Endozoicomonas sp. GU-1: one gene and its partner. The protein of the gene in region 2 binds, or shares a complex with, the protein of the main gene of each other region. Links are inferred from orthologs where the notes say so. Each region holds a gene or a part of one and is shown on either strand. Other genes may lie near its edges.

Region 1 (14,853 bases), 4.0 Mb from region 2 along the record:
CAAATGCGGGTCATTGATCAGGCCTTTCCAGCCCACCGTGGTTCTTGGCTTTTCAAAATAGACGCGCATCACCAGATACAATGTGTCCTTCAGCTCTTCACTGAGGGCTTTCAGCCGTTGGGCATAATCTTTCGCCGCGGCAACATCGTGGATTGAGCAGGGGCCTATGACGACAAACAGGCGATGGTCTTTGCCATCGAGAATATCCCTGATGACTTCACGGCTTTCAGAAACCGTTTTTGCTGCTGCCTCAGTCATCGGAATCACAGCCTTAAGGCGTTCCGGACTCAACAGAATTTCCTGAGATTGAATATTAAGGTCTTCAATGGGTAATACAGCCATGTGCGCGGTCCCGTTTTTTTAATAAGACTGGTTTAAAATCTCCTGATCAGTGGCCTGACGCCCCTGATGCCAGATGAAAATATGGCACCCATACTGCCAGATAGTCACCTCACCCTGTATAAAGCCCTGGTAACTATGGGTTTTCAAGTGGCCTGGTGAGGGATTTCCACTTTATTCAAACTGACACAGGCCTGCAACCCTGGATAGGGTTAAAAAAGGTATTTCAGGCCCAGTCCGAGCAAAATAATGGCCAATATGATGCGCATGAAGGTATCCGGTAGCTTCATGCCGACACGGGTTCCTACATAAATAGCAGGGATAGAGCCAATCAAAAGGCTGCCTAACAGCACAAAATCGACATTACCCAGCCAGATATGGCCAAAGCCTGCAAGCAACGTTAACGGTACCGCATGAGCCAGGTCGCTACCCACTACCTTGACGGGTTTCAGCAGCGGATAGAGCAGAACAATAGCGGCAGTGCCCAGTGCCCCGGCCCCCACCGATGAAAGTGTGACCAGAACCCCGAGGAAGATACCGGCAATAAATGTTAAAGGTGTCTGATATTTCTTTGGAATCATCGAGACACGAGAGAGCTGTCTTCTTTTCAAAAAAGGACTCATAAATAGCGACAGCGCAGTGAGGGTTAACATTATCCCAAGGCATAATGTAAGGATCGGGCTATAATCAGCGCTTCTGTCAAAAAAAAACTTGAGCAGCACAATTGTCAGGACTGTGGCAGGAAGACTGCCAGCACAGAGCGTTTTGACCAGTGTCCAGTCAATACTTTTCTGACGATGATGGACAATGACTCCGGTTGACTTGGTAATGGCTGCATACATCAGATCCGTTCCAATGGCGATATGAGCCGGAAAGCCAAACATTAACAGCAGTGGTGTCATCAATGAACCACCGCCGATACCTGTCAGGCCAACCGCAAAACCAACGCCGGCACCGGTGGCAATATATGTTAAAAAATCCATAAGCATCCCAAAATCTATGGTCTAAAGTTATAACTAGCCAAGGCGATGTTTGAAAATATTGACTAAAAATTGATGATTCGCTGGTAACTATATTGACTGGCTTGTATTCTGGAAAAGAATTTAATGTCATTCTTTTATGCTTTATAGAACTAACGGATCCTGTTTCAATCTATTCATTTTTGTCAGCACAACCTGCCCGACCGGAGGCCATCAATGAAGCTGCAACAACTGCGCTATATCTGGGAGGTCGCCCACCACGATCTCAACGTATCAGCTACAGCGCAGAGTCTATACACTTCTCAGCCCGGTATAAGCAAACAAATCCGGCTTTTGGAAGATGAACTTGGCGTTGAGGTTTTTGCCCGAAGTGGCAAGCATCTCACCCGTATTACCCCGGCCGGTGAGAAAATCATTGATACAGCCGGTGAGATCCTTAGAAAAGTTGAGTCGATCAAGCAGGTTGCCCAGGAATTCAGTGACGAGCGAAAGGGCAGTCTGTCCATTGCCACAACCCACACGCAGGCTCGCTATGCCTTGCCGGGCATTATCCGGCAGTTTATTGGTCAGTATCCCGATGTTGCCCTTCACATGCATCAGGGCACACCCATCCAAATTGCCGAAATGGCAGCAGACGGTTCCGTTGACTTTGCTATCGCAACGGAAGCACTGGATCTGTTCAATGACCTGGTGATGATGCCATGCTATCGCTGGAATCGCTGTATTCTTGTACCCAGGGATCATCCTCTGACCCAGGTATCTGAATTGAGCCTGAAAGATATTGCCCGGTATGCCCTGGTCACCTATGTTTTCGGATTTACAGGTCGCTCCAAGCTGGATGAAGCCTTTATGAATGAAGGGTTGTCACCCAGGGTAGTGTTTACTGCCACCGACGCTGACGTGATCAAAACCTATGTGCGCCTTGGGCTGGGCGTCGGGATCATTGCCAAAATGGCCTACGATCCCGAACTGGATTCAGACCTTGTACCCCTGAATGCTGATCACCTGTTTGAGCCAAGCATTACCAAGATCGGGTTCCGGCGTGGTACTTTCCTGCGTGGATTTATGTACGACTTTATTGAAGAGTTTGCCCCTCACCTGACCAAAGATGTAGTTCAGGAAGCAATCCTTCGTCATAACAAGGCGGAAGTGGATGAGCTCTTTTCACATGTTCAGCTACCAAACCAGTAACTACCTTATAAGCGGCTTGGTTCAAGCCGCTTTTTCCAGTACTTCCTTTACCAGCTTAAAATAGATGGTGTAAATCGCTGGCTCACTGCCTTCTTCTTCAACAATGAAAAAAGGTGCTTTATCTACCTGGTACAAATTTGCCAGTAAAGCACCTGTGCTGTCCGGGTCGCCATCAACGGCGGTGACAAATTGATCAATGCGATTGATATGACCTGAACTCTCCAGTCTTTCCTGCACTTCCTGGCATTTTTTGCAGAGGTTGCCATCGGCCATTATCTTTTTGACCATGGTGATTTTCATAATCCAGTTCTCCCGGGGGATGGTTTTCATTTGCCGATGGTTGTTTATTGTAGCAGCGGTTATTTAGTTGATAATAGAATCAATATCTATATTTATAGGTGTTTATGCTATATTCTCAACCAGCCTGTCAGGCCGCAATAAGTCTAACCATCAAAGAGAGAATAACCAATGGATGTCGTCTGTCTTGACCTTGAAGGTGTACTGATTCCGGAAATCTGGATTGAATTTGCTACCCATACCGGTATTGATGAACTCAGGGCAACGACACGTGATATTCCCGATTACGATGAGCTGATGACCATGCGCTTATCCATACTGGATAAACATAAACTCGGGTTGAATGAAATTCAGGCAGTGATTTCCGGCATGAAGCCGCTGGAAGGCGCTGTGGATTTTGTCAACTGGCTGCGCAGTGAATTCCAGTTAATTATCCTGTCGGATACTTTTTATGAGTTTGCCGACCCATTTATGGTTCAGCTGGGTCGTCCGACACTGTTCTGCCATCGCCTGGAGGTAGCAGAATCAGGGAAGGTAACCGGCTATAAGTTAAGACAGAAAGACCCGAAACGTGCATCGGTAAAAGCACTGAAAAGCCTCAATTACCGGGTTCTTGCTGCGGGTGACTCCTACAATGACACCACCATGCTCTCTGAAGCAGATGCCGGTTTTCTGTTCAAGGCACCCGATAACGTGATTGCGGAGTTTTCCCAATATCCCTCCATCACCAACTACGATGATCTGCGCACAGCTTTGCTTGCGGCACGGGGTTGAGGCAAGGAGCGCACAGTTCTGTGCGTCAGTTATTGCCTCAATGAATAAAATAACGGTAATAAAAATAACAATGTGGTTCTGGCTCTGTTTGATCGCAGGATGTGCCAGTCAGCAAAGTATGCCTGAAGTGAATTCCGGGGACTTGCGGCAGTCATTAAGTGTTGTTGTTTATGATCAGGCTTACTGGCCAATTTATACCTGGGCACCGGAAAAATCAGTCACTCGAACCCTTAGAATTTATATTGAAGGGGATGGTCGTGCCTGGTTAAGGTCCAATCGTCCGTCAATGGATCCAACTCCGGTTAACAGGCTTGTTCATCATTTGATGCTACAGGATAAATCACCTGATCTTGCTTATATTGCCCAGCCCTGCCAGTACGTTATGAATGAAAATTGCAGCAGGCAGGTATGGACTTTCAAACGTTACAGCCCGAAAGTACTCAAAGTCATCAATACTGCTGTGGAATCTCTTAAAGAGAGTGGGCAGTATGAAAAGCTGGAATTGGTCGGTTATTCTGGTGGTGGAGCGTTGGCTCTGTTAATCGCCGCACATAGAAATGATGTTGCAAGTGTTCGTACGGTAGCGGGCAACCTCTCTCCTGAGTTTTTAAACCGTCACCATGGTGTATCCGAAATGCCTGCGGCACTGAATCCGGTCGATTTTAGTGCTCAATTATCGTCGATAGCACAAATTCACTTTTTGGGAGCCAGGGATTCGGTAGTCCCGGTTCAGGTCAGCCAGCATTATCTTGAAGCATTTGAAGATACTTCCTGCATAAATGTAGAGAGAGTCAATGCAGATCATCAATCGGGTTGGACTGAGCAGTGGCAATTATTATTGGCAAGGCCACTGCCATGTGGCCTGTGAAGATCAATGTTTTTGTAAGCAGGTTTCTAACTTACTCATCAGATTTTTTACTTTAGTAATGGACTCCTGGTATTCCGATTCACAGTCAGAGTCAGCAACAATCGCCCCACCTCCCCAGCAGTGCAATTCGCCATCTTTTGCCAGAATCGTCCGTATGGTGATGCTGGTATCCATATTACCATCACAGCTGATATAGCCGATGGAGCCACAGTAAACAGTGCGGGCTACCGGTTCCAGCTCCCTGATAATCTCCATGGATCGTATTTTTGGCGCTCCGGTAATCGAACCACCGGGGAATGTGCTTCCCAGCAGGTCAAATGCATCATAATCGTCCATCAGTTGGCCCTTCACAGTACTGACCAGGTGATGCACGTTGGCATAACTTTCCAGGGCAAATAATCGGGGTACTGACACGGTACCTGTCTTGCAGACCTTACCAAGATCGTTTCTCAGCAGATCGACAATCATCAGGTTTTCCGATTGATCCTTCTGGCTATGTTGTAGCTCTTCAGCAATGGCTCGGTCTTCTTCAGGAGAACGGCCCCTGGGACGGGTACCCTTGATGGGCTTGGTGGCAACATGACCGTTTTTCAGTCGGATAAACTGCTCCGGAGAATGGCTGAGAATGCTCAGATCAGGGCGTGCAATAAACGCAGAGTAGGGCGCTTTGGTGACGGTTCTGAGCTTTTTAAATGCTTCCCAGGAATCGCCGCTATAGGGCGCAGTAAACCGCTGGGTAAGATTCACCTCATAGCAATCTCCCGCCACAATATAGTCCTGAATTTGCTGAAATGCGCACTGGTATTCAGCCGGGGTTTGTGTCGGGGTGAATCTGTCGAGCAGTTTGAATGGTGAGCGGTCTGACTTCCTGACTTTATGGTCAATAGCTTGCAGAATTTCAGTTTTCAATGATTCGGGTATATCAGGATGAAACACCAGACAGGCTCGTCGTTCCTTATGATCACAGATCAGCGCCCACTGATAGAGCCCGACGGACATCAGCGGTGTTGAACTGTCTCGATGGGCTATTCGGTCCGGCTCAAGGTGTTCACACAGTTCATATCCCCAATAACCAACCATGCCTCCAACAAAAGGCAATCCGGCATTGTCGACTTTGCTCATGGCATTAAGCCGTTTTGGCAATGGCGCAAAAGGTTCAGCTCCAGAAACAGTTTCTGTTTTTTGTTGAATAAGATCTTCAATCATCAAATCACCTTCCGGGGTGAAGGTGAAGTGCATTTCTGGAGCTGCGGTCATAATGTCATAACGGCTGGAATGATCTTTATAGACTGCCTGCATTCCATCGAATACCGAGCTATCCAGAAAACATGGATAAGGGAGGTGAATAAAATGTTCAAAGTAGAGACTGGTATCGTCTTTATATTCCAGTTCCAGAATTGTCAGCGTCTTCATACAGGTGTCCGAACAAAACAGTCGGCATTTTAACTGGTGCCGGGGCACTATGCCATCACCTGCAATCCATGAACCAGCCATCAAGTGCTAATCATCGGTTGTTGGAATGGTGGTAGCTATATAACTTCCCTGTCAACAACTGCACGTAAAACCGTACGATAGTATCTCAACTAGTACCGTTTTTAGGTACAGTGGTTGTATGTGTAAGGTGCACTTCTTGTCGTCGTTTCCAAGATATGACTCCTTAGGATTTATTAGAGTTAAATTCGGTCCCGTGCGATTGACAGGGAGCAAAGGTCAGGCATTCAAACAGTTCTCAGCCTGACTCTTTTCACTGTTACCAAATTCACTGTTACCAAACGTCAAGAGGCAGAGTGAGTTAAAAACTCCTCTGCGTAACAAGCCTAGCCTTTTAGCTCAACACAATGCAGCTTTTCTGAGATGTTTTTTGAATAAGCCATTTTGATCTATATGTCACTGATTTAGTTATATGTTGTTTTCAATGCAGGTAGAAGTGCTGAGTAAAGTTCGGTATAAATATCTCGGTTTAAAATATTGGCAACCATGCTCTATGGTGTTTATGACGTCGACAGGGTCCGCAACATGGATAATGCTGCTGTTAACACTCTATATATCAAGAATTAAGAACCAGAGGTAACGCCATGAATCAAAAGAATAATGCCTTGAGTCGGTTGATCGCTGAGCAGGGCATTGTCACCGCTCCCGGGGTTTACGATGGTATTTCGGCCCGGCTCGGTGAAGAAGCCGGTTTCTCAGCGCTATACGCCAGTGGTGGTGCCATTGCCCGCAGTACCGGTGTGCCTGATATTGGTCTGCTGACACTGACGGAAGTGGTTGACCGGGTTCGTCAGATTGTGGCAGCCACCTCTCTGCCAGTCATTGCCGATGCGGATACCGGTTTTGGCAACGAGGTGAATGTCAAACGCACCGTGGAGCTTTTTGCCAATGCGGGCGTCAGTGCTTTTCATCTGGAAGACCAGGAGTTTCCCAAGCGCTGCGGGCATCTGGACGGCAAGTCTCTGGTATCTGTAGACGAGATGTGTAAGAAAGTCTCGGTGGCCAGGAAGTATGCCGGCGATGTCACCGTGATTGCCCGTACCGATGCCATTGCCGTTACCGGTTTTGACGATGCTTTGGATCGTGCCAGGGCTTATGTCGAAGCAGGGGCGGATATGCTGTTTGTTGAGGCACCACAAACCATTGGGCAGATTGAAGACATTGCCAAACAGGCTCCCGGTCCCAAGCTGATTAATATGTTCTATAGCGGTAAAACACCGCTGGTACCTACTGAAGACCTGAAAGCGATGGGCTATCAGCTGATCATTATTCCTTCTGACCTGCAGCGGGCTGCTGTGACCGCGATGCGGGAAGTACTGCAGGTGATCAGGCGTGACGGTAACAGTGGCGCTATCGCCGACGGCATGATGACCTTCCAGGAGCGTGAACAGCTGGTGAAAACCAGGGAGTTCCTGAACCCATAAATTGTCAGCTGCTAAGGCGTGATTAACCGATGCCCGGCAGTTTTATCGTCAATTTGAGGGAAGTCTTTTTTCAGGCAATAACAATAATAACCGGTACCTTCTGGTGCCATGATAATCAGCAAGTGCACGAAATAAAAAAACGGAGAAGTACTATGTCGACGAACTCTGGGGAAAAAAAATTAAGCGGTGCCGGTTTGCGTGGTCAGTCAGCCGGTGAAACCGCGCTCTGCACCGTTGGCAAAACCGGTTCGGGCCTCACTTACCGTGGTTACGATATCAAAGAGCTGGCCGACAATGCCCAGTTTGAAGAAGTCGCTTATCTTCTGCTTTATGGCAAACTGCCAAACCAGGCTGAACTGGACGCCTACAAAACCAGGCTGAAAGGGCTTCGCTCTCTGCCCGATGCTCTGAAAACGGTACTCGAACAGATTCCCGCAGATGCTCACCCAATGGATGTAATGCGTACCGGTTGTTCAATGCTGGGTAACCTGGAAACCGAACAGGATTTCTCACAGCAGAACGATCATATTGACCGCATGCTGGCCATTTTCCCCGGCATGATCAACTACTGGTACAACTTCAGCCATAACGGTGTTCGGGTCGATGTTGATACCGATGCTGACTCCATCGCTGAGCAGTTTCTCTGGACTCTGCATAACAAAAAGCCTGAGCCACTCCATGTGCAGGTCATACACGCTTCCCTGGTGCTTTATGCCGAGCATGAGTTCAATGCTTCAACCTTTACCGGTCGTGTTTGTGCTTCCACCCTTTCTGATATTCACAGCTGTGTGACCGGTGCCATCGGTTCACTGCGTGGTCCTCTCCACGGTGGCGCTAACGAAGCAGCTATGGCAATGATCGAGAACTGGCGCTCACCTGAGGAGGCCGAAGAGAAGATCATGGGTATGCTGGCCCGCAAGGATAAGATTATGGGCTTTGGCCATGCCATTTATCGTGAGTCTGATCCCCGTAATGCCATCATCAAACAGTGGTCGCGGAAGTTGTCTGAACAGGTGGGTGATCAGTACCTTTATGCCGTTTCCGAGCGTGTTGAGGCGGTTATGTGGCGGGAGAAGAAATTGTTCTGTAATGCTGACTTCTTCCACGCTTCGGCCTACAACTTTATGGGCATTCCTACCAAGTTGTTTACTCCGATCTTTGTTTGTTCGCGGGTGGCTGGCTGGACCGCTCACGTTATGGAGCAGCGTGCTAACAACCGCATTATCCGACCATCTGCCGACTATACCGGACCGGAAAGCGCAGAATGGGTCGCTATTGAAGACCGCGATTAACCACAAAGACCACCAGAGAAAAAAGCTGTCTTTGTGTTCTTTGTGGTCTGCGTAGTTTATAACAATAAATTATTTGCCCGGTGGACGTTCGACGTATGAACACTGATTTTCGTAAACCCTTACCCGGCACCCAGCTGGACTATTATGATACCCGTGCAGCCGTGGAAGCGATTCAGCCGGGCACCTATAACACCTTACCCTATACCTCCAGAGTACTGGCCGAGCAGCTGGTTCGCCGCTGTAATCCGGCTACTCTGACTGACTCCCTGAAGCAGATCATTGAGCGTAAGCGTGACCTGGACTTCCCCTGGTATCCGGCCCGGGTTGTCTGCCATGACATTCTTGGCCAGACCGCCCTGGTGGATCTTGCCGGATTGCGAGACGCCATTGCCGGGCAGGGCGGTGATCCTGCCAGGGTTAACCCGGTGGTGCCAACCCAGTTGATTGTTGACCACTCGCTGGCCGTTGAATATGGCGGTTTTGATCCGGAGGCATTGGCAAAGAACCGGGCTATAGAAGATCGTCGCAATGAAGACCGTTTCCACTTTATCGAGTGGAGCAAAACCGCCTTTGAGAATGTCGATGTGATTCCCGCGGGTAATGGCATCATGCATCAGATCAACCTGGAGAAAATGTCTCCGGTTATCCAGGCCCGTGATGGTGTCGCCTATCCGGATACCTGTGTCGGTACCGACAGTCATACGCCCCATGTCGATGCCCTTGGCGTTATCGCCATTGGTGTTGGTGGCCTGGAAGCGGAAACGGTGATGCTGGGCCGTCCTTCCATGATGCGCCTTCCTGATATTGTCGGTGTTGAGCTGACAGGGCACCGACAGCCGGGTATTACCGCCACCGACATCGTGTTGGCCCTGACTGAATTCCTGAGAAATGAGCGTGTGGTTTCATCTTACCTGGAGTTTTTTGGCGAAGGGGCTGCCAATCTTACCATTGGTGATCGTGCCACCATTGCCAATATGACCCCGGAGTTTGGTGCTTCCGCCGGGATGTTCTATATCGATGAACAGACCATTGATTATCTTAAGTTGACCGGCCGGGAGCCTGAACAGGTGGCCCTGGTGGAGAATTACGCCAAAACTACCGGACTGTGGGCTGATGATCTGAAAACCGCCGACTATGAGCGGGTGCTGACCTTTGATCTCTCTGCGGTTTGCCGGAATATGGCCGGGCCATCCAACCCACACCGTCGTTTGCCGACCTCTGAGCTGGCAAGTCGTGGCGTTGCAGGGCCTTATAAAAAAGAAGATGAGCAAGAAGGCTTAATGCCCGATGGTGCCATCATCATTGCGGCTATCACCAGCTGTACCAATACCAGTAATCCCCGTAATGTGGTTGCCGCCGGTTTGGTGGCCCGAAAAGCTAACGAGCTCGGGCTGGTGCGGAAACCCTGGGTGAAGTCTTCATTCGCTCCGGGCTCTAAAGTCGCCAGGCTCTATCTTGAGGACGCAGGTCTTCTTTCTGAAATGGAGAAACTGGGCTTTGGCATTGTCGCCTACGCCTGTACCACCTGTAACGGTATGAGTGGGGCTCTTGATCCGGAGATTCAGCAGGAAGTCATAGATCGGGATCTTTATGCAACGGCTGTTCTCTCTGGCAACCGTAACTTTGATGGACGGATTCATCCCTACGCCAGGCAGGCTTTCCTTGCCTCGCCACCGTTGGTGGTGGCTTATGCGATTGCCGGTACGGTGCGCTTTGATATTGAAAAGGGTGCATTGGGTACTGATCAGGATGGCAATCCCATCACTTTGAAAGACATCTGGCCCAGCGATGAAGAGATTGACGCAATTGTTGCTGAATCCGTAAAACCAGAGCAGTTTAACCAGGTTTATATTCCCATGTTTGATCTGGGCAAGGCGGAGCAGGCCGAAAGTCCTCTCTACCACTGGCGTTCCATGAGTACCTACATTCGCCGTCCTCCCTATTGGGAAGGGGCTCTGGCTGGTGAGCGCACCCTGAAAGGCTTGCGCCCTCTGGCGATTCTGGGCGATAACATCACCACCGATCACCTGTCGCCTTCCAATGCGATTCTTGCCAGCAGTGCGGCGGGGGAATATCTGGCGAAAATGGGGCTGCCGGAAGAAGACTTTAACTCCTATGCCACCCACCGGGGTGACCATCTGACGGCGCAACGAGCCACCTTTGCCAACCCAAAGCTGCTCAATGAAATGTGTCTGGATGCTAATGGCGAAGTCAGGCAGGGCTCTTTGGCCAGAATTGAGCCCGAAGGCACAGAAACACGGATGTGGGAAGCCATCGAGACCTATATGGAGCGTCGCCAGTCGCTGATTATTGTTGCCGGTGCGGATTATGGGCAGGGATCATCCCGTGACTGGGCTGCCAAAGGGGTTCGGCTTGCCGGTGTGGAGGCCATTGTGGCAGAAGGGTTCGAGCGTATCCACCGGACCAACCTGGTGGGTATGGGTGTGCTGCCCCTGGAATTCAAGGCTGGCACAACCCGCAAGACCTTAGGGCTTGATGGCAGCGAAACCTACGATGTTATCGGTGAGCGGACGCCCGGAGCAACACTGAGCCTGTTGATTCACCGTACCAGCGGAGAAACTGTTGAGGTCCCGGTAACCTGTCGCCTGGATACCGCTGAAGAAGTATCCGTATACGATGCCGGTGGTGTACTGCAGCGTTTTGCCAGGGACTTCCTGGAATCCGAAGCCGCTGCCTGACGACTCTCACGCTGGCCCTTGATCAGGGCCAGCACAACAATCCTATAACAGAAGGAGCTGTTCTCCATGGCTCATCCTCCACAAATCAAGGTTCCTGCTACTTATATGCGAGGCGGAACCAGCAAGGGCGTTTTTTTTAATCTCACCGATCTGCCACCAGCTGCACAGGTTCCGGGTAAGGCCCGTGATGCTCTGCTTCTTCGAGTGATTGGCAGTCCGGACCCCTATGGTAAGCAGATTGATGGTATGGGTGGTGCCACGTCCAGTACCAGCAAAACGGTGATTCTGTCGCAAAGCAGTCAGCCTGACCATGATGTCGATTATCTCTTTGGTCAGGTAGCCATTGATCAACCTGTCGTGGACTGGAGTGGTAATTGCGGCAACCTGACGGCGGCTGTCGGGGCCTTTGCCATCACCAGCGGTCTGGTTGATAAGCAACGGATACCCGACAATGGCATCGCAACGGTAAGGATCTGGCAGGCCAATATCAAAAAAACCATTATTGCCCATGTGCCAATGACCAATGGTGCGGTTCAGGAAACGGGGGATTTTGTCCTGGACGGTGTGACTTTCCCGGCGGCCGAGGTTCAGGTTGAGTTTCTCGATCCTGCCGATGGCGAAGGTGCCCTGTTCCCGACAGGTCATCTGGTGGATGATCTTGAAGTACCCGGCGTTGGGACGTTAAAGGCAACCCTGATCAATGCCGGCATTCCCACCATTTTTATCAATGCTGCTGACATTGGTTACCAGGGGACTGAACTACAGGAAGTGATCAACGGCGATAAGCAGGCACAGGCCATGTTTGAGAACATCCGGGCTTATGGCGCCCTGCAGATGGGGTTGATCAGCAGCCTGGAAGAAGCCGCAACCCGACAGCATACGCCGAAAGTCGCTTTTGTTGCTGAACCGAAAAGTTACCTCTCATCCAGCGGCAACGAGGTCTCTGAAGATGAGATCGACCTGCTGGTCAGGGCACTCTCCATGGGTAAACTGCATCATGCCATGATGGGTACCGCTGCCGTGGCCATTGGCACTGCGGCCGCCATTCCGGGCACCCTGGTTAACCTCGCTGCCGGTGGTGGTAAACGAAACCCGGTCCGTTTTGGCCACCCCTCGGGTACCTTGAAAGTGGGGGCAGAAGCAGTGCTGAATAATGGGCAATGGTCAGTGACCAAAGCCATTATGAGCCGCAGTGCCAGAGTTTTGATGGAGGGTTGGGTTTGCTTGCCCGTTGCATGAAACTGCGGGGTAATCTCGGGGGACCATTTCGTGAGTCCGAGAACGTTAACCTTGATCCGGGACGATCCTCCAGAAAGTAAAAAAACTTTGTATTCTGACACCATTGCCACCGCGATCACTTTCGATCTGTATGCTGCGGTTGCATGGGCTAAAACAAAATGCATGAATTCTGTGTTCTGATGGCAACCGGTCCTTTTCCTGCCAGATCCCGTCTGCATTCACCCCCAGCAAAATCAGGTGGTCGGTTTCGGTTTCAAGGGGTGGGACAACGGCAAGCAGGCAGCTCTCATTATTAAAACACCCATCCCTGATGGAAAATTCGATACGTTGACTGATCCACTCACCGGAGGGTTGGCGTTGGTGGATATCGGTATGGCCTGACGGTTCATTACAGACAATGGTACCACCGTCAGGACTGACTCTGGTCAGAGATCCAGCCGAAAATGTTTGGGATTTGCCCCAGGTTCCGGACACCGCCTTGCGCCAGACTGATATATTACGCCAGTTTATGCTGATAAATTCATCCGGGTACACAGAAAAATGAACACTGCCTTTACCGCAATGGGACTGCTCCTGAGCAGCTGGAAGCCATTGATCCTCACTGTTTAATTCCCAGATTTCAACACCGTCATCGGTGGTGATAATCAGCAGCCGACCATCGGGACCAAAAGCAGGTTCCAGGGGGTAATACGTCGCCGGAGGCTCACAGGTTTTGACAATTCTCTGCTTTTCACGCCATTTTCCGTCCGGACCAAGGGCCGCGATAACGACAAAGAAATTATCTCGATGAATGTCAACGTCATCAATATCAACGCCAGCATTATCAAACCATGTGACAAAATGCTGATTATCCGAGCTGAATAGTACCTTGAGTTCAAACTCATCATCAGACTCAGTACCAGCATCGGTGATGAAGTTCATGTCAATATCAGTGTCTGAAACAATGATTTTACCCGTTTCTGACCAGGCCCCATCGTCTGACTTGCCCATCAGCGTGATGAATGAACCATCCCAAAGCGCGACATGACGGCTGTCATCACTGAACAACAAGTTATGAATAAGGGTCGTAATGCTGCCTTTATTTACCCACTGACCTTCCGCTTCCCGACCCAGAATGGCAACTTCACGCAACTGGTACGCACAGACCAGTGCGCTGGCATCCGGTGACAGATAGAAGTCATTCATAGGATACAGATAAACGTCATTCTTCAATATTGTCCTGATTTGAGGAAACACCTCACCGATGGTCAATTGCTGTTGCTCAACCCAGGAATCATCGTGACATTCATAAACGGACAATAAGTGGTCTTTGCCGATGTTTTTGTTGTGCGGTGGTTCTCCCACCAGGCTTTTCGACACTTTCTGTGGGATAAATAAAATATGGTTAGCGCGTTGCTGATCAAAATAGCAAATTTCATTGGATTTGATTTCAGCCGATCGGCACCAGTGACCATGACGATCCGGAGTCAGAATATCAATGAACCCATCCACTCTGGTTGCGGCAATGATGCACAGCTCAAGATCATGATAATGCCTGTCATAGCTATCCATATTCAAACTGCCAACGGGTTTCAGGGTAAGTGCCTTTGCATCAATAATCTGCTGGCGTACATGCCGGGTATAACTGGCATAAAAGGCCGGGCTCAGCTGCACAGGGAAGTGGCGCCTGGAAAATATCGATAACGTCCTGAGGTACTGAAGGAGTTGCCGGTTAGAATGAATGATTGTCTGACACGAATTCTGTTTGTCCTTTGGTAAGGAGAGGAAGTAGCGGACTTCTTCCAGTCCGCAGGCGACCAATCGGCTGGCCACTGCCTTGCATGTTTGGGCGAACGCGCTGATATCTTCAATTGATAAATGGCTGGTGATGTTCTCGAATGGTAACGTCGGCAAGGTAACCCACCAGCGATGGAAGCAGACAAGATCCCGGACTTCAGGCCTGATTTCGTTACCCACTGCCTGAGTAACAGCAGTCTCAGTATTTAACGGTTTGGCAAGCGGCAATTAATCCCCTCCCGTACCGGGCAAGAGGCCGTATTTACCCTGGCGCATATTGCCCGTTTAGAAGCCTGGTCCGGGAGCTGGCGAATACATCAATGATGACGCATTGACCGATCTCGTTCTGAAGACTGCAAATTGTTGTCAGTTCCGCACCCGGATATACCTTCGATCCGAAGTATAGAGGGTGAATTATGTCTCGCAGTAACAATTCCCGGCCGCAAGAGATGATAAATGCCAACAAAGCAATCATTAGAGATT
Region 2 (14,862 bases):
TCCGGGCTTCGTATATCTGATACGGGTCGACCATAAAGTCTTTACGTAGCACAGGCAGAGAGCAGGCATCTCGAGCAGCCTGTAAAAAGCGATCACTCCCCTGAAAAAAATCCTGGTCCGTCAACACGGACAGGCAGCTGGCTCCGGAGCGTTCGTAGCTTCTGGCGATGTCAGCGGGCTCGAAGTGTTCCCGAATAACCCCTTTGCTGGGAGAGGCTTTTTTGATTTCCGCAATGATAGCGGCCTGTTGCTTTTCCACCCGTAACAGCAGGTTTCGGGCGAACCCCCGTGTTGGGGTGTTTTCTTCGGCCAGCGTTTTCACTTTATCAAGCGGCCTGGTATTGCGGCGCTCAGAAACTTCTTCATGCTTCCGGGCAATGATTTTATTCAGAATCGTCGGTAGCAACATGAATGGGATCCTCACACTGACCAGGTGGCTGCTTCAGCAGAAAAAACGCGGGTGAAGCTGGCCAGCTCTTTCATTTTCTCCAGCGCCAGGCCGCTATCGATAGCGTCCCGGGCCATCAGAATACCTTCCTCAAGGCCACCGGCAACTCCCGAAAGATAGATGGCAGCACCAGCATTCAGGGTGATCATGCTGGCGGCTTTTTCAGCGTATTTTCCTTCCTGCTTACCGAGGGCGTCTTTGATCAGCGCCAGTGATTCATCACTGTCTTTTACATCCAGCCCGATCAGGCTTTGGGAGTTGATATTGAAATCTTCCGGTGTCAGGGTGTATTCGCGGATGTTGCCATCCTTCAGCTCAGCAACGTGAGTGGCACTGGCAATACTGATTTCATCCAGTCCATCGACGGAGTGCACCACCATAACATGCTCATTGCCCAGTTCACGCAGTACTTCCGCCAGAGGACGGCATAGCTCCCGGTTAAAGACACCAATCAGCAGATTTTTTACGTTAGCCGGGTTGGACATCGGCCCAAGAATATTAAACAGAGTACGAATGCCCAGCGCCCGGCGCACTCCGACCACATTTTTCATGGCTGAGTGGTGGGCTGGTGCAAACATAAAGCCGACCCCCACCTCAGTAATGCAGCGGGCCACCTGATCAGGGCTGATATCCAGGTTGACGCCAGCCTGCTCCAGAAGATCGGCGCTGCCACTTGCGCTGGAAACCCCTCGGTTACCGTGTTTTGCCACTTTGGCACCGGCAGCCGCACAGACAAATGCCGACGCTGTCGAGACGTTGAACAGGTGGGCTCCATCCCCGCCGGTACCGACAATATCCACCAGGTGCTCAGTGTTAACCTCAACCCGGGTAGCCAGCTGTCGCATAACCATGGCCGCCCCGGTGATCTCTTCAATGCTCTCGCTTTTCATCCGCATGCCCGTCAGAAAAGCCGCAATCTGGCTGTCACTGCACTGGCCTGTCATGATCTGTTGCATGACCTCGACCATTTCATCCCGGCTCAGGTCAAGATGTTGTACGACCCGGTTGATGGCTTCTTTTATCTGCATGTCTTCATTCCCTTAGCTCAATGGTTATATGGACTGTTTGAGAAAATTGGCCAGAAGGTCGTGTCCCTGTTCGGTCATAATGGACTCCGGATGAAACTGCACGCCCTCAACGGGCAGTTCTCTGTGGCGAACGCCCATGATCTCGTCATTGCTGCCGTCGGCAAACTGCGTCCATGCGGTGACCTCAAGACAATCAGGAAGACTCTCTTTATCAATCACCAGTGAGTGGTAACGGGTTGTGGTGACCGGGTTGGCCAGTCCCTGAAACACCCCGAAATCCTGATGGAAGACCGGGGAAACTTTCCCGTGCATCACCTGTCGGGCACGAACAATCCTGCCGCCATACACCTGGCCAATGCTCTGATGGCCAAGACAGACTCCCAGGATCGGAACCTTACCCTGAAAATGTCGTATAACATCCATGGATATGCCAGCTTCGTTTGGCGTGCACGGGCCAGGAGAAATAACGATATGGTCTGGCTTTAACTTTTCGATGTCATCAATGGTGATGTGATCGTTCCTGTGGACATCGACAGTAGCCCCCAGTTCCGAGAAGTATTGAACCAGGTTAAAGGTGAATGAGTCGTAGTTGTCGATCATTAACAGCATCAGTGTTTCATCCCTTTAATGAATCCGGTTTGGGCCATGGCTACCGCACGAAACATTGCACGCCCTTTATTCATGGTTTCTTGCCATTCCAGGTCCGGGCTGGAGTCAGCAACAATACCGGCACCGGCCTGAATATGGAGCTGCCGGTCTTTGATAACCGCGGTTCTGATGGCAATAGCGGTGTCCATATTGCCGTTCCAGGCCAGGTAGCCCACTGCGCCGCCATAGACTCCCCGTTTGACCGGCTCCATTTCATCGATGATTTCCATGGCCCGTACTTTGGGTGCCCCACTTAACGTCCCTGCGGGTAGCGTAGCTTTTAGTACATCCAGGGCATCCAGTCCACTTTTCAGTTCGCCCGTCACATGGGAGACAATGTGCATAACGTGGGAGTAGCGCTCGATGACCATCTTGTCCGTCAGCTTTACTGAGCCTGTGGTTGCTACACGTCCAACGTCGTTTCTTCCCAGGTCGATCAGCATCAGGTGTTCTGCCAGCTCTTTGGGGTCATTGAGCAGCTCCTGTTCGAGCGCTTTATCCTTCTCTTCGGTATCACCGCGTTTTCGGGTGCCGGCAATGGGCCTTACGGTCACCTCGCCATCTTCCAGCCGGGCCAGAATTTCAGGAGAAGAGCCCACTACATGAAAATCCCCCAGATCCATGTAGTACATGTAGGGGGAAGGGTTGGTGCTTCGCAGAGCCCGGTAAAGATTCAGCGGTGAACTGTCATAGGGAATGGACATTCTCTGGGAGAGAACCACCTGCATTGCGTCGCCTGCCAGAATGTAATCCCGAATAGCGCCAACGGAATCTTTGAAGGCTTCTTCGCCAAACCCTGATTGAAAATCATCTTCACAGGCGGGGTTCAGAGAGGCCTGGACCGGAGGTTGAATGTGGCTGGTTTGCAGCTGGCGCACAAGGTTGTCCAGGCGGAATTGTGCTTTTTCCAGTGCGGCTGGCTGGTCAGGGTTGGCATGGGTGATCAGGATCAGTTTGCCACTGAGGTTGTCGAATACTACTAGTTCATCAGACACCATTAACAGGATGTCCGGTGTATGCAGTTCGTCCTTCGGGGCGCTCTGTGCCAGTTTGGGCTCAATGTAGCGAATCGTATCGTAACCAAAATAACCCACCAGGCCGCCGGTGAATCTGGGCAGTTCCGGCAACTCCGGCACTTGATAACGTTGCTGGAATGCCTTGATAAACGCCAGTGGGTCGCTGGTGGTGTGTTCTTCGACAATCTGGCCATCGGTTTCGATCTGAATACGATCGCCGTTGACCCGTAGCAAGGTGCGGCAGGGCAGGCCAATCATCGAGTAGCGGCCCCACTTTTCACCGCCCTCCACGGACTCCAGCAGGTAGGAGTAGCGGCCATTGGCAAGCTTGAGATAGGTGGTTAACGGTGTGTCCAGGTCTGCCAGAATCTCTCGTACAACGGGAATGCGGTTGTATCCTTCTCTGGTCAGACGCGCAAACGCTTCAGGCATCATAGCAGCTCTCTCGAATAAGCTAACAGGATTATTGATTGAAATTATCTATGTTTGGCAACAACCATGTTGCCGTTGGGCTAAGTGAAATTGGCAGGCCTATGGCCAGCACCAGGAGGTGAAAAGGAGGGGCATTGAAGTCAGGAAAGCGCCGAAACAGGTGTTTTGGTAGCTGCATCTGATGTGAAAACGCTTTTGGTGAAGACTGTCTCGGTTTCGACAGTCTCGGTTTCGACAGAGTTTCACTGCAAACTCCCTGCGCACTGCTAAGTTATTTCGGTGCTTCTCACTATATTGTGATTGAAAATGGTATATGAATGCTCTGACTATTACAAACCGAAGAATTGCCCTGCTTGTTGTCCCGGGTTGTGATGCTCTCCGCTCTCCCGTATCCGAGGGAATAAAGGACAGGGTTTATGGCAATTATGTTTAATGATGCAGTGTGCTGCAGTTGTCTGTTATTGATTCTGATCAGTTTATTAGTACATCCACTTAATGAATGGGGTACCTTCTTGAAGTGGTTGAGACTATGCAGGGAAATTCACATGATAGAAAATTCCAGTTACACCCGGGGGCTGAATCAGGCTCAAGGCTTGATGCAAAGCGATCTCCATAATCCAAGAGCAATACCGGGTCAACGTACACATGAAGGTTGCTGGTCGTCAACGACCAGGAAAAAAATCACTGGTTACCTTGTTAGCCGACCTTTGGTTTATATCTGCAATAAAACATTGTCAATTTATTTGAAAATCGCACTATGCAGGCAAGGGGGAATTGATAGTTCAGAAAAATTATTGAGTTCGGAGGAGACAGAAAAGGTAAATATGTTTCTGAGTGAGTTGCATGCTCGTGCCAGCGAGCTGATCCAGAAACTCGATCTTAACGACGTGAGACAAGAGGTTAAACAGTCTTTCATAGATCTTGATCTGATGGATTTGAGAGGTGAGTGGACTCAGGAAATATTCGAGATAATCAGTAACAACTTATCGGATGATATTTCGCAGGAAACGATAGAAAGGGAAATCAGTGAGGTTTTCAAGAATATCAAATCAAATGATTATTTGATGCATGCGATTCATAACATCATTAATGTCAGTGAAACGACCGAAGGCATGCTCGAAAAGGGCAAAAATGAAATTATTCATGAACTGGAATCGGTACTGCCATTTGCTCTGGCGCTCAATTTACTGACCAAAGCACAAATTCAAAATACCGAAGTATTGGAAGTGTGTGTTCATTTGTGGAAAAAAAAGCGAAATGAAATGAGGAGGGCTAACAGAGGGCTGGGTTTCAAAAAAGTGATTAAGCTCATCTCCGTTGAGCAGCCTATTGTGAAGATGTTGAAAAGTCGAACGAAACGAGATTATCCTCATTCGCAGGGGCGTTGTGTTTTGCCCTTTAATATCATTGAAGCGACCGCCTTTGAGACAGTCAGAGGCCGTCACGAAAATGCCTGTGCAGGCTTGACCCTGGCCCAGCATTATCCGGGAAAATACACCCAACGTGCTTCTGAGTTGGATGAGCAGGGGCAGCAACCCCTGTTCAATTATCCGATGCCAAAGCAGTGGAGTGATCTCTACACAACCTGGAATATGAATTTTTGCGTCAACAGCAAAGAGCGACCCGAAATGCTGAGTAAGTTGTTGATGCCTGCGGTGAGTAGTTATCAGGATAAGCCCAGGACCTATATATCGTGTAGATCATATGCGTTATATACCGCGCTTAACTATCTGTTTTTCAGAGCTGAGAAGTCGAATCCGGTACCCAGGCTGTCAACGGTTGCGAAGCAGGCGTGGGGGCACAGCAATCGGGTTTGTTCACGTCTTTACCAGCGTGAGGTAACTTCGGAGGCCGCTGTTTGGGAAAATGGAATGGCACCGACTGCATGACACCATTCCCGAACCTGGTTAAGCCTTCGTTGGGAGAAGTGTGGTTAATGACGCAATCCCCAGGTCAGGCTTGGCCCACTCAATAGGTTCACCATGATTATATCCATAAGGTAAGCCAATCACCCGGACACCCGCTACTCTGGCTGCACGAATATCATTAACAGAGTCACCAATCATCAGCGACTTTCCGGTGGGACAATTAAACCTCTGCATGGCATGCAGCAGAGGCATGGGGTGAGGTTTTTCTTCAGGGAGGCTTTCTACCAGCGTGCCATCCAGGTCGTACATGACCTGGCCAGGTTGTTCAGAAATGGATGGCCGCTGGATGTTGTCATGGTTTATAAAGCCACGACTTCAGCCAGCTCGGAGCGCATTTGTGTCACGACATCCTGATAGTTGTCAGCACCAAAAATGGCGGAGCCGGCAACAAAGGTATCCGCACCGGCCTCGGCAATCTGGCGGATATTACTGGCCGACACACCACCATCTACCTGAAGACGGATATTCAGCCCACTATCATCAATCAGCTTGCGAACCCTGCACAGTTTTTTCAGGGTTGAGGGAATAAACTTCTGACCGCCAAAGCCGGGATTGACCGACATCAACAGGATCATATCCAGCTTGTCCATCACATACTCAAGCCCATCGGGGGATGTTGCCGGATTGAGTACCAGCCCAGCCTGGCAGCCACCTTCGCGAATCAGTTGTAAGCTGCGATCAATATGTTCAGAGGCTTCCGGATGGAAAGTGATCATGCTGGCACCGGCTTCAATAAAATCACCGATGATACGATCGACAGGGCTCACCATCAGGTGAACATCGATGGGCGCAGTGACGTCATGCTTTCTCAGTGCCTTGCAGACCATCGGACCCAGGGTGAGGTTCGGGACGTAGTGGTTGTCCATAACATCAAAGTGAATCCAGTCCGCTCCGGCGGCCAGAACATGATCGACCTCTTCACCCAGGCGGGCAAAATCTGCGGAAAGAATGCTTGGGGCAATAATATAGTCGCGCATGGTTATCCTGATCTGCTTGTGTATGATTTTTGGCGATTGTAGCGGGTTGTCAGGGCTCTGTCAGGTGCAACCGGCTCTGACACATCGCAGGGATAGACCGGCCATTTCAGGCTGAGACCGTAGCGTAATGCCTGCACAATTATTCACAATGGTTGACATCGTCTATGCTTTTACGCCACGCACTGTGCTGACTGAGCACCCCGTTATCTTCTGGTCAACGGTCAATCGACTGGAGGAGGGACCGCCTCGAAAAAGGTTAAGGTTCATTTGATTGGCAGCATTGTTGGTGAGGCTTGTGGTAAAAATAAAGACGATTTTTTCAAGCGCTTTGGTGTGGGGAATGAGGCGATATGGTTGTATCGCACTGATTATCACCGGCCAGGCAATGGCAACTTATCAGGGCCAGTCTGACGACGTTGTGGCTTCAGACTATGTGGGCTCTGTGGAATTGAGGGATATCTTCGGTGTTAAGGGGAATTTGAAATATACCGTGGGGTGCCAGCAGGGGGTTGCCGAGTCCTGTCGAATAATGATTTCAGTCCCGTCAGAGGCGGAAGAGATTGATCAAATGGAGGAAGTGGAGGATAGAGCTTTTGGTTATGTCAATTACCTCTCTTACCTTAAACGAACCGGGCAACCGTTGTTGGTGGACTATGAGGAAATATTGACTGAATCCGCATCAGAGGTTTCGGGTTACAAGGTGCGATTTACCACGGAAAGTAAGGTCAGGCGGTTGGTAAAAAAAATTGATTCAAGGACAATGCCCGCCCCTTTGCAGAAAAACCCGTTGTTACTTTTTTTAATTCTGGCAACCCATCAGTCAGCCCTTGATTTGATGCTGTCCCCGGAAAGAACGCTTTATATTATGAGCCTGGAGTGGATGGATCTTAAGTCACTGTACATCAGTAGCGCAGGGCGAGGGGGGATTTATGGTTATCGATATTACAAATTTCCCAAGGATAATGAGCTTTTTCTCGATCTTGGCGGGCCTTTCAGTATAAACGGCCTCTCAGAAGGTGTCGGGTTCAGTTTTGCTGATAATGACAGAACTCAGCCTCCTGTGAGAATGGTGACCGGGTATCATGGGGATCAGAAAAACGGTTTTGTTAACAGGGTATCTTTTATCGTCACTTACGCTGCCCTCGCCGGTGGTTTTGGTGTGAGTTTATGGAGTCGAAGCATTATTGGCTTCCTGCTGAACTCCCTGTTACTGGCTGTTGAAGTCCGAACCAGTGGCGCTTCCTCAGAGCTTGAGAGGCTCGGCAGAAGGTTGCTTCCGCAAGGTCTTCAGTTTAACCCGGACTTTCAGGGGCGGCATATTTTAAAAGTCCTCAGGGCTTCTGAAGGCGATTTGCAGGTTGCTCGTTAGTCATGTGGCCGCGTTATGCAAATTAATAATGCAAAACCATGGGCTGGCAAAAATATCCGGTCAGCTGTTCCCTGGATGTGCTGTCACAGAAGGCAAGTATGGTGGTTCCGGGTTTTTAACAGAGATCCGGTTCGCAGGGGGCTTTATTTCCTCTTGCCAAACGGTATAATACCGCTCCCGTTTCCCGATTGAGCGCCCAATGTTTTGAACAGGCCGGTATTGCTGATCTGGGGCTATTAGCCTGGCTCTTGCCCAGCAGGGAACGGCCATGTAGGAACAGGTATCGCGTCAGCGATATCATAGAGGCGAATTTAATGAAAACTTTTAGTGCTAAGCCAGAAACCGTAAAACGTGACTGGTTCGTAGTTGATGCCGAAGGCAAAACGCTGGGTCGTCTGGCAACAGAAATCGCTCTGCGTCTGCGCGGCAAGCATAAGCCAGAGTACACTCCTCATGTGGACACTGGCGACTACATCGTGGTAGTAAACGCCGAGAAAGTACGTGTTACCGGACGTAAGTCTACTGACAAGATGTACCACCGCCACACCGGTTACATCGGCGGCCTGAAGTCCATCAGCTTTGACAAGCTGATCGACCACAAGCCTGAGCTGGTAATCGAAACGGCTGTTAAGGGGATGCTGCCCAAGAATTCTCTGGGTCGTGCCATGTACAGCAAGCTGAAGGTTTATGCCGGAAGCGAGCATCCACATGCTGCTCAGCAGCCTCAGCAACTGGAAATTTAATCAGGGGTGGTTATGTCTGTAACTCAATACTACGGAACTGGACGTCGTAAGTCCTCAACCGCACGTGTTTTCCTGAGAGCTGGTTCTGGCAGTATCACTGTCAATGGCCGTTCCCTGGACGAATACTTCGGCCGTGAAACTGCTCGAATGGTAGTTCGTCAGCCTCTGGAACTGACTGAGCTGACTGAAAAGTTCGACATCAAGATCACTGTATCTGGTGGCGGCGGTTCTGGTCAGGCTGGTGCTATCCGTCATGGTATCACCCGCGCGCTGATGCAGTACGATGAGACTCTGCGCTCTCCTCTGCGTAAAGCTGGCTACGTTACCCGTGACGCTCGTGAAGTTGAGCGTAAGAAAGTGGGTCTGCGTAAAGCCCGTAAGCGTCCACAGTTCTCCAAGCGCTGATATTGTGCTCAGACAACCTGCCGGTTTTTCCGGCTGGTTGCCTGGATTACTGGAAAACTTCCCTTTGTGCCTCTTTCGGGAGAGCGTATCGGGAGGTTTTTTTATGCCTGAAACTTTTATTAAAAAAACCTGTGCCCTGTTTTGGGCATTTTTTTTATGCGTTAAAACCAGTATCATTACGCACTGCCGCTTATGTGGGTAAGTATAATGCGAGGCGGCTTTATTGTTGGGGGTTGATTTCAGCTGTCAGGTTGTTATTTGAGGTGCGGGGGTTCTGCGAGAGAGCTTTTGAGTCTTTGTCCTTTCCGGGTTAACAAAAGCCCTGTTTCAGAAGCAAATCTGTTATCATGTCTGGTGTCCTTTGTTTGAACTTGTGACGAATGGACTGTGATGGGTGTTATCCTGCCAATAATAAAGTTCGGGGTTCAAAAACGGAAAGCCGGTTTACTGATCGATTGTACGTTTTACAGAGTTCCTCGCTGGAGGTTTGCGGAGACTCTCGGACAGGCTTCCTAGTTATCACACCCATGAACAAAAAGAAGTCATTGGGCATTCAGCCCGGATGGGGAGAGTAGGTTAATGAGTGACAACGGCATAAACAAAGGCCGGCGCCGCTTTCTCGTGGCAGCGACTTCGGTGGTGGGGGCTGCCGGTGCTGTAGGGGTCGCTACGCCTTTTCTGAAGTCGTGGAACCCGAGTGCAAAAGCTAAGGCTGCCGGTGCACCGGTAAAAGTCAATTTAAGCAAGCTGGAACCCGGGCAACAGGTTGTCTATGAATGGCGGGGTAAACCAGTCTTTGTGCTGCGACGTACCAAAGATATGCTTAATGAACTGCCATCACAGGATGGGCGTTTGCGCGACCCGAAATCAGAAAGCTCAGAGCAGCCTGAGTATGCCACCAATCCGTACCGTTCACGGACGGAAGATGTTCTTGTTCTGGTCGGTTTGTGTACCCACCTTGGGTGTTCTCCAAAATATCTGCCGGAAGTCAAACCCATGGAGTTTGATGCCAACTGGAAGGGGGGGTATTTCTGCCCCTGTCATGGTTCGCGGTTCGATCTGGCCGGTCGGGTGTATAAAGGAGTTCCTGCCCCAACGAATCTGGTCGTGCCACCTTACTCCTTTGAAGGCGATGATATTCTGATTATCGGTAAAGATGAGGAGAATGCGTGATGGGAAATAAAATAATGGCCTGGGTTGATGCCCGACTTCCCGTCACCCAGGCGTGGGAGAAGCATCTCAGCAAATATTATGCGCCCAAAAACTTCAACTTCTGGTATTTCTTTGGTTCTCTGGCCCTGCTGGTTCTGGTTAACCAGCTCCTGACGGGCATCTGGCTGACCATGAGTTATGTGCCCAGCGCTGAAGCCGCTTTTGCTTCTGTTGAGTACATCATGCGGGATGTGGAATATGGCTGGTTAATCCGCTATATGCACTCTACCGGCGCATCCATGTTCTTTGTGGTTATTTATTGCCACATGTTTCGTGGTCTTCTCTACGGGTCCTACAAGGCACCACGGGAGTTGATCTGGATCTTTGGTATGGCCATCTACCTGGCGCTGATGGGTGAGGCCTTTATGGGGTACCTGTTGCCCTGGGGGCAGATGTCCTATTGGGGGGCGCAGGTAATTATTTCCCTGTTTGGCGCTATTCCGGTGATTGGTCCGGATCTTCAGCAGTGGATTCGTGGTGACTTCCTGATTTCCGGTATTACCCTGAACCGCTTCTTTGCGCTGCATGTCATTGCGCTGCCGATCGTTATTCTTGGTCTGGTGGTTTTGCACATTCTGGCATTGCATGAAGTGGGCTCAAACAATCCGGACGGTATAGATATCAAGAAGAACAAAGGACCCGATGGTGTGCCCCTGGATGGTATCGCTTTCCACCCCTACTACACCGTTAAGGATATTGTCGGGGTTGTGGTCTTCCTGTTTGTGTTCTGTGGCATTATTTTCTTCTTCCCGGAGATGGGCGGGTTCTTCCTTGAGCATGCCAACTTTGAACCGGCCAACGGCCTGAAGACGCCCGAGCATATTGCACCAGTCTGGTACTTTGGCGCGTTCTACTCCATCCTCAGGGCGATTACCTTTGATATCGGGCCAATCGACTCCAAGCTGGGTGGGGTTATCGCCATGGGGGGCGCGATTGCCATTCTCTTTGTTCTGCCCTGGCTGGATCGCAGCCCGGTCAGATCGTGGCGTTACAAGGGCATGATCAGCAGAACCAGCATTGTGGTTTTTGCCTTTGTCTTTATTTTGCTGACCTGGCTCGGAACGCAACCGGCAACTGAGACTTATACACTCATTGCCCAGATCTGTACGCTGATTTACTTTGCGTTCTTCCTGTTGATGCCTTTCTACACACGATGGGAGAAGACCAAACCTGTACCTGAGAGGGTGACCGGCTAATGAAAAGAATAATACTGACCATTAAGTTGTTTCTGGTTTCGGTGCTGTTTTCATCGTTGGCGGCAGCAGCCGGTGGGGGATACCCTCTTGATGAAGCCAATCTGGACCCTTCTGACAAAGCTTCGCTGCAGCGGGGGGCGAAGTATTACCAGAACTACTGTGCAGGTTGTCATGCGACCCAGTATCAGCGCTATGAGCGGGTAGCGGATGACCTTGGCATTCCCCATGACCTGATGATGGAGCACCTGGTATTCGATAAGTCTGCCAAGATCGGTGATCTGATGCATAACAGCATGGACCCGGACGAAGCGAAGGTCTGGTTTGGTGCTACACCTCCGGACCTGACACTGGTGTCCCGCGTTAAAGGTGGGCCTGACTGGCTTTATACCTACCTCCGGACCTTCTACGAAGACCCAAGCCGCCCTTATGGGGTAAATAACAAGGTCTTCCCGGATGTTGGTATGCCCCATGTGCTTCTGGGGCTTCAGGGAGTACAGATCGACAATTGCGGTGATACAGACCCAACGGCCCGTGACCCGCTGACCGGAGACAAGATCTGTGGCCTGACGGTTGATCCGGAGCGTAAGGGGAGTATGACGCCCAGCGAATACGATCAAATGGCCTATGATTTGACCAACTTCCTGGCTTACTCTGCGGAGCCAATGCAAGAACAGCGTAAGCAGCTGGGTATTTATGTATACCTGTTCCTGGCGCTGTTCTTCGTGTTTGCCTATCTGCTCAAACGGGAATTCTGGAAGGATGTCCACTAAGCAATAGTCGCCGTTATCGGCTCTCTGAACCAACAAGCCCACAAAGGAATGTTCTTCTTTGTGGGCTTTGTGCTTTTTATGGTTATCAAAAAGCCGACAATGACAGGCTTCATCTCTGGCTGTCAGTAGAAGGGCTTGCTAAGATTCCAGTTTTTTGAATCCCCCTCTGGTATTTAAGACGATGAGTAAATCACTTCGTGACCAGCTGATGAAAGCTGGCCTTGCGACAAAACAACAGGCATTACAGGCCAAAACCAGTAATAAGAAAAAGAAACAGCAGGCTGCCCGCTCTGGTGATATGACCGATCAGGAAAAGCGCCGTATTGAGCTGGAGAAAGAGAGGCAGGCTCAGGCTGAGAAAGATCGTGAGCTGAATCGACAGCTTGAAGATGAACGTCAGCGTAAGGCCTTGGACGCACAGGTTCGTCAACTGATTGAGACTAATGCATTGTCCCGTAATGGGGGCGAAGCAGAATATAAGTTTGTTTATGAAAACAAAATCAAGAAAATTTATGTGACTGATGAACAGTTAACCAGGTTGGAAAGGGGCTTGCTGGCCCTGGCGATACTGGGCGACGATTTTCTGGTCATCCCTGCGCCGGTGGCCAGTAAGATTGCAGAGCGAAAGCCAGAAGCGATTGTCATGCAGAATAATAAGTCTGGCGATCTGACCGAGGAAGAAGAAGACTGGTATGCGGATTATCAGATTCCGGATGACCTGATGTGGTAACGGGGGCCACCCCCCCGTTCAATGAATGTGTTCTCAAGATGTTACTTAATGAATGAGAACCATTGTTGGCTGCTCTGGCAACGGTTAGTCAACCGTTGCCAGGGCTTCAATTTCTACCTTCACATCTTTTGGCAGACGGGCAACTTCAACTAGGCTGCGGGCAGGGAAAGGTACTTTGAAATACTGTTTGTAGACTTCGTTAATATTGCTGAACTCATCCATATCGCGAACGAATACGGTGACTTTTTTCACCCGGTTCATGCCGCTGCCGGCCGCTTCTAATACTGCTTTCAGGTTTTTCAGGCACTGATGAGCCTGCTGTTTGGTGTCTTCAGACACTTCTCCGGTTTCCGGATCGATTGGCAGTTGGCCAGATGTGAAAACCAGGTTACCAAAGCGCATACCCTGAGAGTATGGGCCGATAGCCGGAGGAGCGTCAGGGGTTTCGATCACTTTGTCCATGATGATTAAGCCGCTTTGTTTAAGGGAAAGGGACGAGATTTTAGAGATGTCGCGTGTGTTTGTCATCGGTTCAAAGTGAATTTAGGGGTTTATTTTTGACCGGTTTCCCAAAGATCATGACCGCCATGTTTACTCTTCAGGTGTCGTTTTTTGGCAGGTATGCTTTGTGTAGAACTTGATGGCAAGGGGGAAACTCAGCCGAAAAGCCTCGTCTTCAAAACTTCTCTCCATATAGTGTTTTTTAAATTCTGAAAGCTTAATCTGGACTTATATAAACAGCCATGGGTAGGTAGCCCGGTTTCCGGATTATGAACATCGCGACAAATTGCAAAACTGTCACATTTTTATCGTAAAGTGACATCATGGATACGGATCCTTTGATGACTGACGGATTGTTATCGGCACCTTTGAGCGAGGGTTAAATCATGTGGTTTCAGAAACAGGTTCAGCTGCGTCCCTACCGGAGGGGGTTTCATGTGGTTACGGCCGAAATTATTGGTCAGTTACCGGAGCTGGAGAATTATAAGACAGGGCTTTGTCATATCTTTTTACAGCATACTTCTGCTTCACTGACACTCAATGAGCATGCCGACCCCAATGTCCGTCATGATATGGAAGCCTTCAGCAATCATTATATCCCTGAAAATGAAGAGTATTTTCTCCATGTGATAGAAGGCAGTGATGATATGCCGGCCCACATTAAATCCAGCCTGTTTGGTGCCGATGTAATCATTCCAATCACGGATGGTTCGCTGGCTTTGGGTCATTGGCAGGGGATATGGCTGGGGGAACACAGAGACAGTGGCGGAAGTCGTAAGTTAATCATCACTTTACACGGTGAAAGTTATACGTAATGATAAAAAACAAGCATTAACAATGTATTTTTTATACAGGAGGGTGAGACCAAACTGGCATTTTAACAATGCTGGACTATAACTATAAAAATTGGACAAGAAGTCAATCTCAATATTTCGGAATGGACATTCCGAAAACCAGTACCTAGAGGACATAGCTATGGCACGGAAAAAGCCGACTAAAGCTGCTGCTGGTTTTGATGGCGCTGATATAGGGTTTCTGGGGAGCCGCGACGAACCTGCTGAAGAGAGGACCGTCGAGTCTCGTAAAAAACTCAGGGCAAGTCTGGATGCCCAGGTAGAAGAGTTTTTGAAGAAAGGAGGCCAGATTGAGGAGATTCCATCGAACATTACCGCAGACCCACCGAAAAAGCCCTCCGGTGAATATGGTAACAGACCAATATAGTTTAACCGTTAAAGCCCGGCATTCGCCGGGTTTTTTTTGCATATATATTTTATACCAGAAGCGCACGACAGCATGGATGCAAGACTGCCCATGAAAAATGATCAGTGAGCGCTTCCAGAAGATTCAAACGACTTCTACCCAATTACCACCGTCGTAAGGCGATAGTTCTCCAATTGGCTCCAGAGACAATCCAAATCTTGCCGCGACGTTATGGAAAGCTTCTTCCGCTGCCGGATCT

What was found.
Region 1: the proteins of O3276_RS20675 (region 2) and pabB are in contact, whole or in part, in a solved structure (PDB 8RP0), measured with the Escherichia coli proteins. The link is inferred for Endozoicomonas sp. GU-1 from one-to-one orthologs.

Annotation. Positions count from the first base shown.
Region 1 is NZ_CP114771.1:915,680-930,532, reverse strand. The notes cover bases 3,658-6,647. They hold pabB (aminodeoxychorismate synthase component I), read right to left. Parts: upstream 5,863-6,647; coding sequence 4,453-5,862; downstream 3,658-4,452. Other genes in these bases: O3276_RS03540 (isocitrate lyase/PEP mutase family protein), read left to right, coding at 6,525-6,647; O3276_RS03550 (alpha/beta fold hydrolase), read left to right, coding at 3,700-4,449. Outside these bases: O3276_RS03575 (3-deoxy-7-phosphoheptulonate synthase), read right to left, coding at 1-342; O3276_RS03570 (sulfite exporter TauE/SafE family protein), read right to left, coding at 552-1,322; HTH-type transcriptional regulator CysB, read left to right, coding at 1,536-2,510; O3276_RS03560 (hypothetical protein), read right to left, coding at 2,532-2,810; bifunctional phosphoserine phosphatase/homoserine phosphotransferase ThrH, read left to right, coding at 2,979-3,581; more of O3276_RS03540, read left to right, coding at 6,648-7,364; prpC (bifunctional 2-methylcitrate synthase/citrate synthase), read left to right, coding at 7,517-8,656; Fe/S-dependent 2-methylisocitrate dehydratase AcnD, read left to right, coding at 8,752-11,355; 2-methylaconitate cis-trans isomerase PrpF, read left to right, coding at 11,422-12,594; O3276_RS03520 (WD40 repeat domain-containing protein), read right to left, coding at 12,640-14,598. UniProt on the Escherichia coli protein: Part of a heterodimeric complex that catalyzes the two-step biosynthesis of 4-amino-4-deoxychorismate (ADC), a precursor of p-aminobenzoate (PABA) and tetrahydrofolate.
Region 2 is NZ_CP114771.1:4,946,519-4,961,380, forward strand. What follows is about bases 294-3,292. They hold O3276_RS20675 (anthranilate synthase component II), read right to left. Parts: upstream 2,086-3,292; coding sequence 1,501-2,085; downstream 294-1,500. Other genes in these bases: trpC (indole-3-glycerol phosphate synthase TrpC), read right to left, coding at 294-409; trpD (anthranilate phosphoribosyltransferase), read right to left, coding at 421-1,476; trpE (anthranilate synthase component I), read right to left, coding at 2,085-3,292. In the rest of the region: more of trpC, read right to left, coding at 1-293; more of trpE, read right to left, coding at 3,293-3,575; O3276_RS20685 (hypothetical protein), read left to right, coding at 4,118-5,461; O3276_RS20690 (HAD-IA family hydrolase), read right to left, coding at 5,480-5,749; rpe (ribulose-phosphate 3-epimerase), read right to left, coding at 5,800-6,477; O3276_RS20700 (hypothetical protein), read left to right, coding at 6,818-7,846; rplM (50S ribosomal protein L13), read left to right, coding at 8,161-8,589; rpsI (30S ribosomal protein S9), read left to right, coding at 8,602-8,994; petA (ubiquinol-cytochrome c reductase iron-sulfur subunit), read left to right, coding at 9,574-10,167; O3276_RS20720 (cytochrome b), read left to right, coding at 10,167-11,402; O3276_RS20725 (cytochrome c1), read left to right, coding at 11,402-12,172; O3276_RS20730 (DUF2058 domain-containing protein), read left to right, coding at 12,354-12,902; O3276_RS20735 (RidA family protein), read right to left, coding at 12,987-13,364; O3276_RS20740 (secondary thiamine-phosphate synthase enzyme YjbQ), read left to right, coding at 13,790-14,218; O3276_RS20745 (hypothetical protein), read left to right, coding at 14,379-14,624; selenide, water dikinase SelD, read right to left, coding at 14,748-14,862. UniProt on the Escherichia coli protein: Part of a heterodimeric complex that catalyzes the two-step biosynthesis of 4-amino-4-deoxychorismate (ADC), a precursor of p-aminobenzoate (PABA) and tetrahydrofolate.